DNA from 2 places in the Brevibacillus sp. BD137 genome. Region 1 is predicted to be linked to the other one. Evidence: a T-box and tRNA genes for the amino acid it is inferred to sense, from the RefSeq annotation. Region 1 holds a T-box; the other holds one or more tRNA genes.
The links. The T-box of region 1 lies ahead of tyrS (tyrosine--tRNA ligase). A T-box ahead of a tRNA ligase gene usually reads a tRNA of that ligase, here a tRNA-Tyr.
Positions count from the first base shown of each region.

Region 2: it encodes a tRNA-Tyr, which carries the amino acid that the T-box ahead of tyrS (tyrosine--tRNA ligase) is inferred to sense. The anticodon was not compared.

Region 1 covers NZ_JAOTNO010000002.1:86,303-90,729, reverse strand. Annotated here, with positions in the region: gene ODZ53_RS04185 (hypothetical protein) at 1-962, shown strand, start outside; gene tyrS (tyrosine--tRNA ligase) at 1,027-2,295, opposite strand; T-box leader at 2,353-2,582, opposite strand; gene ODZ53_RS04175 (ATP-binding cassette domain-containing protein) at 2,658-4,094, opposite strand; gene ODZ53_RS04170 (DUF6138 family protein) at 4,331-4,427, opposite strand, start outside.
Region 2 covers NZ_JAOTNO010000002.1:566,729-571,155, forward strand. Annotated here, with positions in the region: gene edeP (edeine non-ribosomal peptide synthetase EdeP) at 1-741, opposite strand, end outside; gene edeQ (edeine self-resistance N-acetyltransferase EdeQ) at 1,046-1,483, shown strand; tRNA gene ODZ53_RS05920 (tRNA-Leu) at 1,640-1,721, opposite strand; tRNA gene ODZ53_RS05925 (tRNA-Tyr) at 1,766-1,850, opposite strand; gene ODZ53_RS05930 (hypothetical protein) at 1,948-2,256, opposite strand; gene ODZ53_RS05935 (thioredoxin family protein) at 2,323-2,889, opposite strand; gene ODZ53_RS05940 (YycC family protein) at 2,917-3,087, opposite strand; gene ODZ53_RS05945 (hypothetical protein) at 3,183-3,617, opposite strand; gene ODZ53_RS05950 (hypothetical protein) at 3,694-4,119, opposite strand; gene ODZ53_RS05955 (hypothetical protein) at 4,264-4,427, opposite strand, start outside.

The DNA.
Region 1 (4,427 bases):
GCGTGTTTTACTCGAATCCTTATTTTCAAGCGAAATCGCCTGTCAATGTCGCCATTGCGCAAAGCCCTGAATTTTTGCAGTTTCTGGATGATCTGAATCAGAACGGCGATGATATTGGTCTACATACCCTCTATCCTTACGAAATCAGGCACTATCAAAAGACGACGGAAGATGCGTTGCAAGTAATGAAAGATCACTTCCAAAGCCGCACATGGATTGACCATGGGTATTTGAAGTCTAGCTTTGCCTTTAACGCACTTGACATCCAAACTGCGAATTACTTGGCGCATCAGTGGAAAAAATACGGCACATCATATTTTTGGCATTACAGCTCAGAAGATATCGCCAATCCCAATAATGGTCTTGATCTGTACCAATCCCAAAAAGGCGACTCCCTGCACACTCCTCTCTATTGGTGGCATCCGACAGTGACTGGCCCGTTTTATTCATGGTCGGCAGCCACCATTCCAGAGTATTCACTAAACCTGTATCGGGAGCAAAATCTCCAGCAGCTCATTCAAAATCGTGGGGTTTTTATCAACCATACCTACTTGGCGAGATTTCCATCCAAAAAGCAGGGCGGGAAATTTATCATTCGAGATGCCCAAGGAAACTGGATCATCCATCCCGATTTTGACCGCTTGCTGAAACGAATGGAAACGCTGCGCGATCAAGGCAAATTGCATTTGACAACCGTACGTGAAATCATGGATTATTGGCTCGCCCTCTCTCAAGTCAGAATGGAATATGCACCAGACGGCTCTATCATTCTGCACAATCGTGGCGAGCACAAGATTTCTGGTCTTTCCATGGCGACAAAAGCTTCGGAAGTCTATGTGAACGGGATGAAGCCGTCACAAAAGAAAGCGGATGGCGATCTTATCTTTTGGTTCGATCTGGAGCCGAATGCAGTTGCTATCATTGCTGCAAACAAATTGGATAGCATTGCATTCCCGAAATAAAAGGAAAACAAATACAAAAAGAAGCTTCCCTTCATTTTTCTAGGGAAGCTTCTTATTCCTTTATCTATTGAGACAATTTTACCAAGCTGTAGTTTTTCTTGCCTTTGCGGATAATGATGAAGCGGCCACCGATAGCAAGACTTGGTGTTACTTCCAGTTCCAAATCGGTTACGCGCTCGCCATTCATGGAGATAGCACCTTTTGTAATATCCTCACGTGCTTGACGTTTGGATGGCTCAATGCCGATCTCAACGAGCCAATCGACAATGTTCTTCGTTTCGAGGGTAGATTCGAATGTCGGCATTTCTTTGAAGCCTTGCTCGATTTCATCTGCCGACAGCGATTTAATATCGCCAGTAAACAAAGCTGCTGTAATGCGCTTCGCCTGCTCCAGCAATTCCTCGCCGTGGACAAATCTCGTCATTTCCTCAGCCAGCGCTTTTTGCGCCTCGCGTTTATGTGGCTCAGACTGTACTTTTTCCGCCAGCTCTTCAATTTGCTCTTTGGAGAGGAACGTAAAGTATTTCAAGTATTTCACAACATCGCGGTCATCGGTATTCGCCCAGAATTGGTAGAATTCGAATGGTGTTGTTTTGTTTGGATCGAGCCAGATGGCTCCTCCTGCTGTCTTCCCGAATTTCGTACCATCTGCCTTCAGCATCAAAGGAATTGTGAGACCGAATGCTTTGGCTTCTGATCCTTCTTTTTTGCGGATCAGATCGAGACCGCTCGTGATGTTGCCCCATTGGTCGGAACCGCCGATTTGTAGCTGAACATCTTCATGTTTGTACAGATGCAGGTAATCCAGCGATTGCAGAATTTGATAGGAAAACTCCGTAAACGAAATACCGCTTTCCAGTCTGCTCGACACAACATCCTTGGCAAGCATCGTATTGATGCTGAAGTTTTTCCCGTAATCCCGCAAAAATTCAATAACATTGATTTTGTGCGTCCAGTCGTAGTTGTTCACCAAACGGATTTGGTTGTCGCCTTCTGTAATGAACAGCTTTTTCATCTGTGCGGTGAGTTTGTCGACGTTCTCCTGAATTTGTTCCAGTGTTTGCAAAGAACGCTCCGATTGACGGCCGCTCGGATCGCCAATCGTACCTGTTGCACCACCGATCAAAATGACCGGGCGATGACCAGCAAGCTGGAAGCGTTTCAGTACCATGAACGGAATCAAGTGACCGATATGCATGCTGTCACCTGTTGGATCGACACCACAATATAACGAGACTGCTTTTTCATTCGTTAATTCTCGCAGCCCTTCTGCATCTGTTTGCTGATTGACGGCTTCGCGCCATTCGAGTTCGTCGATAATATTCACTGCCATACACTCCTTCAATCTCCTATGGTAAAAAACAAAAAATCGCCCCTTGTCTATTGTAGACATAGGGACGATTGAATAACCGTGTTACCACCCATCTTGCACCAATGGACCCAAGTGCTTGCGCAGGCCATTCATGCCACTCGTAGCGAGTTATCGTTCGCGATTCCGCTCGGCATTACCCGAGATACTCCAGAGTGTATTTCGCTCGCTTATTGTGTACCGGGTTCCATCAACCCCCGGCTTTCTAGGACAGGGAATAAGCTGCTACTGGGCTCTTTCAACGTATGTTTCATATGAAATTAAAGTCAGTATATTGAATTCAAATAGCAATGTCAACCATGTAGCAAGGATTCCGCTACGATCCCTTATTTTATTTTCGTGAGACCGTCAGAAGTCAGTTCATAAACAGTTGTGGCGACTTCATGTAAATACCGTCGATCATGCGAAATACTGATAATCACCCCGTCAAAAGCCGTTAACGCGCGGCAGAGAACAGGATTCGTCAAAGGGCTGATGTTTCGGGTCGGTTCATCCAGTATCAAGATTTCGCACTGATCCAAAATCATTTTTAACAAGAGCAATTTCGCTTTCTGTCCCCCAGACAAGTTTTGAATGGGTTGATGCATCTCATCTTTTGTAAATTTCATACTCCCTAAATGCGTATGCGCTTTTGTAATCGCATCTTTATTCCCCGTTCTTTCCAAGAACTCAATCGGTGTTTGGGTTGAATTCAGTCGATTTTCATAGTTTTGGGGCATATAACCGATCTTGAATGACGAGTGCTGAACGAGCTCATCCATGATTTTTTTCAACAACGTGGTTTTTCCGACCCCATTTTCTCCAATAATCGCAACTTTTTCTGGCCCCTTGATCGATAAATGAATCTGTTTTGATAGCAGTTTGTTCGCTATTTGCAATCCTTCCAATGAAAAGTCGAGGATTTGTTTACTGCCTGGCACATGTATCGCAGAATCAAATCGGAATTCGCTTGCTTCTTCCACACTTGGAGCCTCTACAAACGTTTCCGATGCTTTCTCCATGCGCTCTCTTTGATTTTTGAGAGACTTGATTTTCTTTTGCAAACGCGGATCTGACCGGGAAACGTTCCGATGTTGATGCTCTGCCTTATTCCAAACGTCATGCCATTTCTCCATTTGCTTTCGATGATCAGAAGCTTGCTTTCTGGCGATCTGTTCTTGTTTGTTCAAGTGGCTCGTGCGATTCGCGATGTAATTCTCATAGGGTTCTCTTGAAAACGTATATTTGGGTACTTGTTTGCGCTTCGTCAGTTCCATATGAAGGATACCGTTTGCTGTATTCGCAATAAATGTTTCATCATGCGATACATATAGAACAGGAATAGCCGTCTGTTGAATAAATTCTTCCAGCCACTCTATCGTTTGAATATCCAAATCATTCGTGGGTTCGTCCAGCAATAGTACATCAGGCTTCTGTGCTAACAGACTTAAAAAGCGGTATTTGAAACGCTCACCCCCGGACAGAACCCCCATCCTTTTATCTGAATCCAATGCATGAATGCCGAGGTCATCCATCGCTCTCACCAATTCTTTGGTCCATTGATTTTCCATAAAAAAATCGGCGATGGACATTTGTTTTTCTTCGTCCGATAGCTCCTGTGAGAGAAATCCCATGGAACATTCGTTTCTCCACACGTTACCTTCATATATACAATACTCGGCGATCATTTGTTCCGCGTATATCAATTTTAATAAGGTGCTTTTTCCATTTCCCTCTTCCCCGATGATGGCAATCTTGTCACCGGTTTGCAGGGTCAGATGCAAATTTTGAATGAGAGTCCTGTCGTCTTTTTGGTGGTAATCGTGATATTGTGCAGTTCAACCATGTGGATTCCCCATTTCATTTTTACGTTTCTCGTCATTTACTCTTTGTTCATCTGTATCGCCCCCTTTTTTGACAACAAAAAAAGATGCTCCTGTCCAATAAACAGAAGCATCTTGCTCTCGTACTAGAAATCACTATATGAAAAATAATGGTCTTCTAAATATTGTCAATGAAGCTATTCGACCAAGGCTAGCAATTGGGCAAGCTTGTCTTTGATAGGGGAAGATTCCTTTTTTACTGCCTGTGCGAGCTTTTTGTTCCCGCCGAAAAGG
Region 2 (4,427 bases), 480 kb from region 1:
GCATTTCATCTGTTCCGCAAACTGGCGTATTCTTGTCGAATCTTCCTGGTTAAATGCATAGACTTTGCGCTTGCCTTTGGTAGTATCTGTTGCCTTTTGTAATGTCGTGATTACGGGCAAGCTCTGAAACTTGTCCCGCCAGTAGCGCTTGTCCTTTTCAAATCTCTCAGACTGAGCATAGGCATGCTCCCTGTCGACAAAAGCTTGATAAGCGTGTTCATCTCCTACATGAACGGTACCGCCTGCCAACAACGTGTCATAATAGTGAGCAATTTGTTCCGTCATGATTGAGATGGACCAGCCATCAGCAATCAAATGGTGCAGCTTTACAAAATACCCTGCTTCCTCGTCGCTCAGTTGGATCAGACAAAAGTAGAACAGAGGCTCTTGTCCGATTGAAAACGGCTTTGTAAACAAAGCTTGCAGGACTTGTCTGCACCGATCAGGGGCATTCGGTTCCTGTCTGAAATCAAACATCTGCAATGGCTGCGGTTCGTACTCTCCAACAAACTGAAGGACTGTTTCTTCCTCCTGATAGTTGAGTCGCAAGGTATCGTTCTTTTGAATGAACAGGTGAATGGCCGCTTCCAGTACATCCAGCTTCACCTTTCCTTGAACTCGCACCATCCCCCCTAACGTATGGATAGGAAGCTGTGGATGTAATTTTTCCGTATACCAGATACGCTTTTGTGGATGACTTAAAGGATAACCGACCTTCCATTGCTTCTTATCCTGGCGCAAAGAATATCCCCCTTTCTGAATTGTGTAGATGTAATCACAACTCAGACATGGTAAAAAATCAAATCGGTTACAAATACTTCCAATTTCAACTATATAGATGACTCTTCTATAGTGTCAAATGAATTTTCCATAAATTATTATTTCTGAAAATTGAGCTAATTCTATCTCTCTTTCCCCTTCTCTAGTGCTGCATAGATATAGAAAAAAATTTGTGCACTCTATTGATTTTGACTTTCTTTTCACGTAGGATAAAATGTAATATATTGACAAAATAATAAATCCCCGGAAGGATGAATGTGATTAGATGTCTGTGACACTTCGTGAAGTAACTTTGGAAAACTGGGAAGAGTGTATTGAACTGGAACCTACTCCCGAACAGAGCGAGTTTGTTGCCCCAAACCTTTACTCCATTGCTGAATCAAAGTTTCAAACTACATTTGTTCCTTTGGCCATATACCATGATGACACGATGGTTGGCTTTGTCATGTATGGGCTTGACCCTGACGATGGAAATTACTGGATTTACAGACTCTTAATTGATGCGAAGTACCAACGACTAGGCTATGGACGTACTGCCATTTCACAAGTCATTGAGATCCTGAAAGCAAAGGAAGATTGTCAAAAAATTGTCATTGGCTATGCCCCAGCCAATGTCGCAGCCGAAAACCTTTACGCTTCGCTCGGATTTCAAAAGAATGGCATGGTTTTGTTCGGCGAGACGATTGCAGAATTGAACTTTTAAGCGAGTTTTCATTACCCAAAAATGAAACAGCGGCGACCTAAGACATGAAAACCAAGTCTTAGACTCGCCGCTGTTTGAATTGTTTCCCGTATAGTAAAAAAGCACACCATCCATGTGTCTGTAAACATCATGGTTAGTGTGCATTCGTTTTTGATATGGTGCCGGTGAAGGGACTTGAACCCCCACGGTTTCCCTCACGATTTTGAGTCGCGCGCGTCTGCCATTCCGCCACACCGGCAAATGAACTATGAATAAGTTAACACATCATCGATAGAAAATCAATGGTGGGGAGAGACGGATTCGAACCGCCGAACCCGGAGGGAGCAGATTTACAGTCTGCCGTGTTTAGCCACTTCACTATCTCCCCACAATATGTGCTGTCTATCTTCTGCTATTCTCTTCAACCAGAAGCGACATTTATTAATTTATCATGAACTTTGTTTGACGTCAACATATTATTTTGATTAACTCTCTTTTTTCGCCAAGATCTCCTGTGCCCACTCGTGAAAGACGCGCAGTGCCTCATCTACTTCTTGAAAGATCGCTTCTCCCTCACAGGAGTATTCCGGGAAGTCAAGTATACGGTTTTTGCGAATCTTCACTTGCCCTTCTTCACATTTTATCTCCAAGAAGTAGGGAACAGCTTCATCTATTCCATAACTGTTTTCTAAAAATTCGTAGGTACGTACCCACTCCAAAATTCGAACTTCCGATGCTTTTAAGCGAAGCACCTGCTCCAAGGACATAATCGTTTCATTCCCGTAGTAATACATGTTATTCAGCCCTTCTGCATGAAAATGGACGGAGCCGTGACTCCGCCCTGTTATGGATGCAATAGATTAAATCGAGGAAAGTAGCTCTCTCAGCTCTTTGACAATCACTTGCTGGTAGCCAGTGCCTTCTCCATACTGCTCGAGCATTTCGGCACGCGCTACTTTAATCTTGTCTTCATAATCCGTGGCGTTTCGGTCCGGGTTTTGTTGTTTGAAAGCCGTCATGACAGCTTGGACATGCTTCGGTCGTGGTCCCCATTTTGCCAGAACATGTCCACCCGTGTCTGCGAAAATAACAACAGGGATCGCCCGACCGCCCATCGTAAGAAACTCATCCATGAGATCGAGGTGTTCTTCCATTACCATAATTTCCACTGGCATGTCTGTTTCTTTCAAGGCATGCAAGACGACTGGCAAGTTGCGAACGACGTCGCCACACCATTCCGCAGCCAAAATCAAGCATCTGAGGTCATCACGATGCTGGAGAGAAGCAAAAAACGCACGGTCTTGTTCATCCTCCCATGAAAATGCATCCGACCAGTTTTGGTATGTATCCTGATTTTTCGTCATGCTTTCCACAAACGCTTGTGGCTTGAGCCCCGTACGGAATTTATGTGCTACATTTGCCCCCATCTTTTCTCCCCCTTTTGTATCGCTGGCCTATTCTTGGTTTTTATTCGCTGCTTCGTTTGCTTCCTTTTCTTGATTAGCCAGCTCCATCATTTTTTGCAACAAAATATGCTGCGGCATGTGCATGAGGCGTTCCAAGGGTACCTGAAGTGCTTCCGCCAGCTTGACAGCCGTCTCCGGTGATATTTGTAATGGACGCATTTTTGCTCCTTTCCCTTGCTTTCATCAGTCCCTTCAGTATAATACACGGTTGTTAAAGCTGCCAGCATGCAAGCTATAAGTAGGTATTTTCATAACTAATATTCCCTTAATTTCTTAGGTAGTTGACTAAATATAAGTTCAACTAGTTCTCCAAGTGGTGCCCACTCCTCATCAGGTTCACACCACCACCGAATTTCAATTTTATTGAATCCTCTATTTACTTTTAGTATGAAAGAATGTCCATCTAGTCCCATACTATATCTTTGAGGAATAATACTAATCTTTGACTCACAAAGTATCTCCTCTATTTTTTCTGCTATACTTTGCTCAATTGGGACTTCTAACACTTCATATGGCTCCATGAATGAAAACGTAGCATACCTAATCGAATATTTTAATTTATCTTCTGATTCCTTTGTATGTCCAAGATGTAAATATATTTCATTAAAACTTGATGGTGAAAATAACAGTTCAAGCATTATAGAAAAATTTGGCTTAGACAACGCTTTGTATTGCTCAGACAAAATCATAGAATTTTGCATCCTTTATATTACTCTCCCTCTCTGGCTTCTCTAGCCTTCTTCAAATCGCATTACCCACTCCTTTTTATAGTTGCTCTTTTTCATTGCTTATTTCAATACTAGCTACCTTGTCTCCTTTTAATAGCACTCTTAACGATGGATAAAAATTATAATAGAATGCAACGTCTATATTTTGCTTTTCGTAGTGCCACAATGGAAAAGGCGTAGAGTTTAATATTCCTTTACTTGTTGTCTCCCCAAGTAGTTTTCGTACGGCTTCTGCTGAATCCCCAATATGAATAACCCCAAATGAAATATTCTCTTTAGTTAGTTCTCCTGAGCCGATTTCGCTATCGTCTTTTACAATCTTCATTTTTTTAAGGAGGTCTTCTTCAATTGTAACACTCCCATTTGAAACAGGCTGCACTTCAACATTTGAGCTGGTAGCAGCCGAAAATCCACCAAGTATTAAAAGTACTACTATACTCAAAAGTGCTTTTACTTTTGTCACATTCCCCCACTCCTAACTCCTCATAAAAACTGAAAAAAGAGCCACCCATAGGCAGCTCCAATTTTGAGACAGGCTGTAGAGCCCTTCTCACTTCGAAGGGACTCTCTCTCGTGAACAGAAGATTTCGCTCATAGAAAAGACAAGCTATTGCTTTTGCTTAGTGAGGATGCATGGTACACCAAAGCCGATCGCGCCGGGCTGGGACATCTGTTCCAGATATGCCAACCCTCGTGCACATTGCTGTTTGCATACTTGACATGTTTGGGACGTTACGATTCTTAGCTGTACTTGATTGGGGTGCTGTCGTG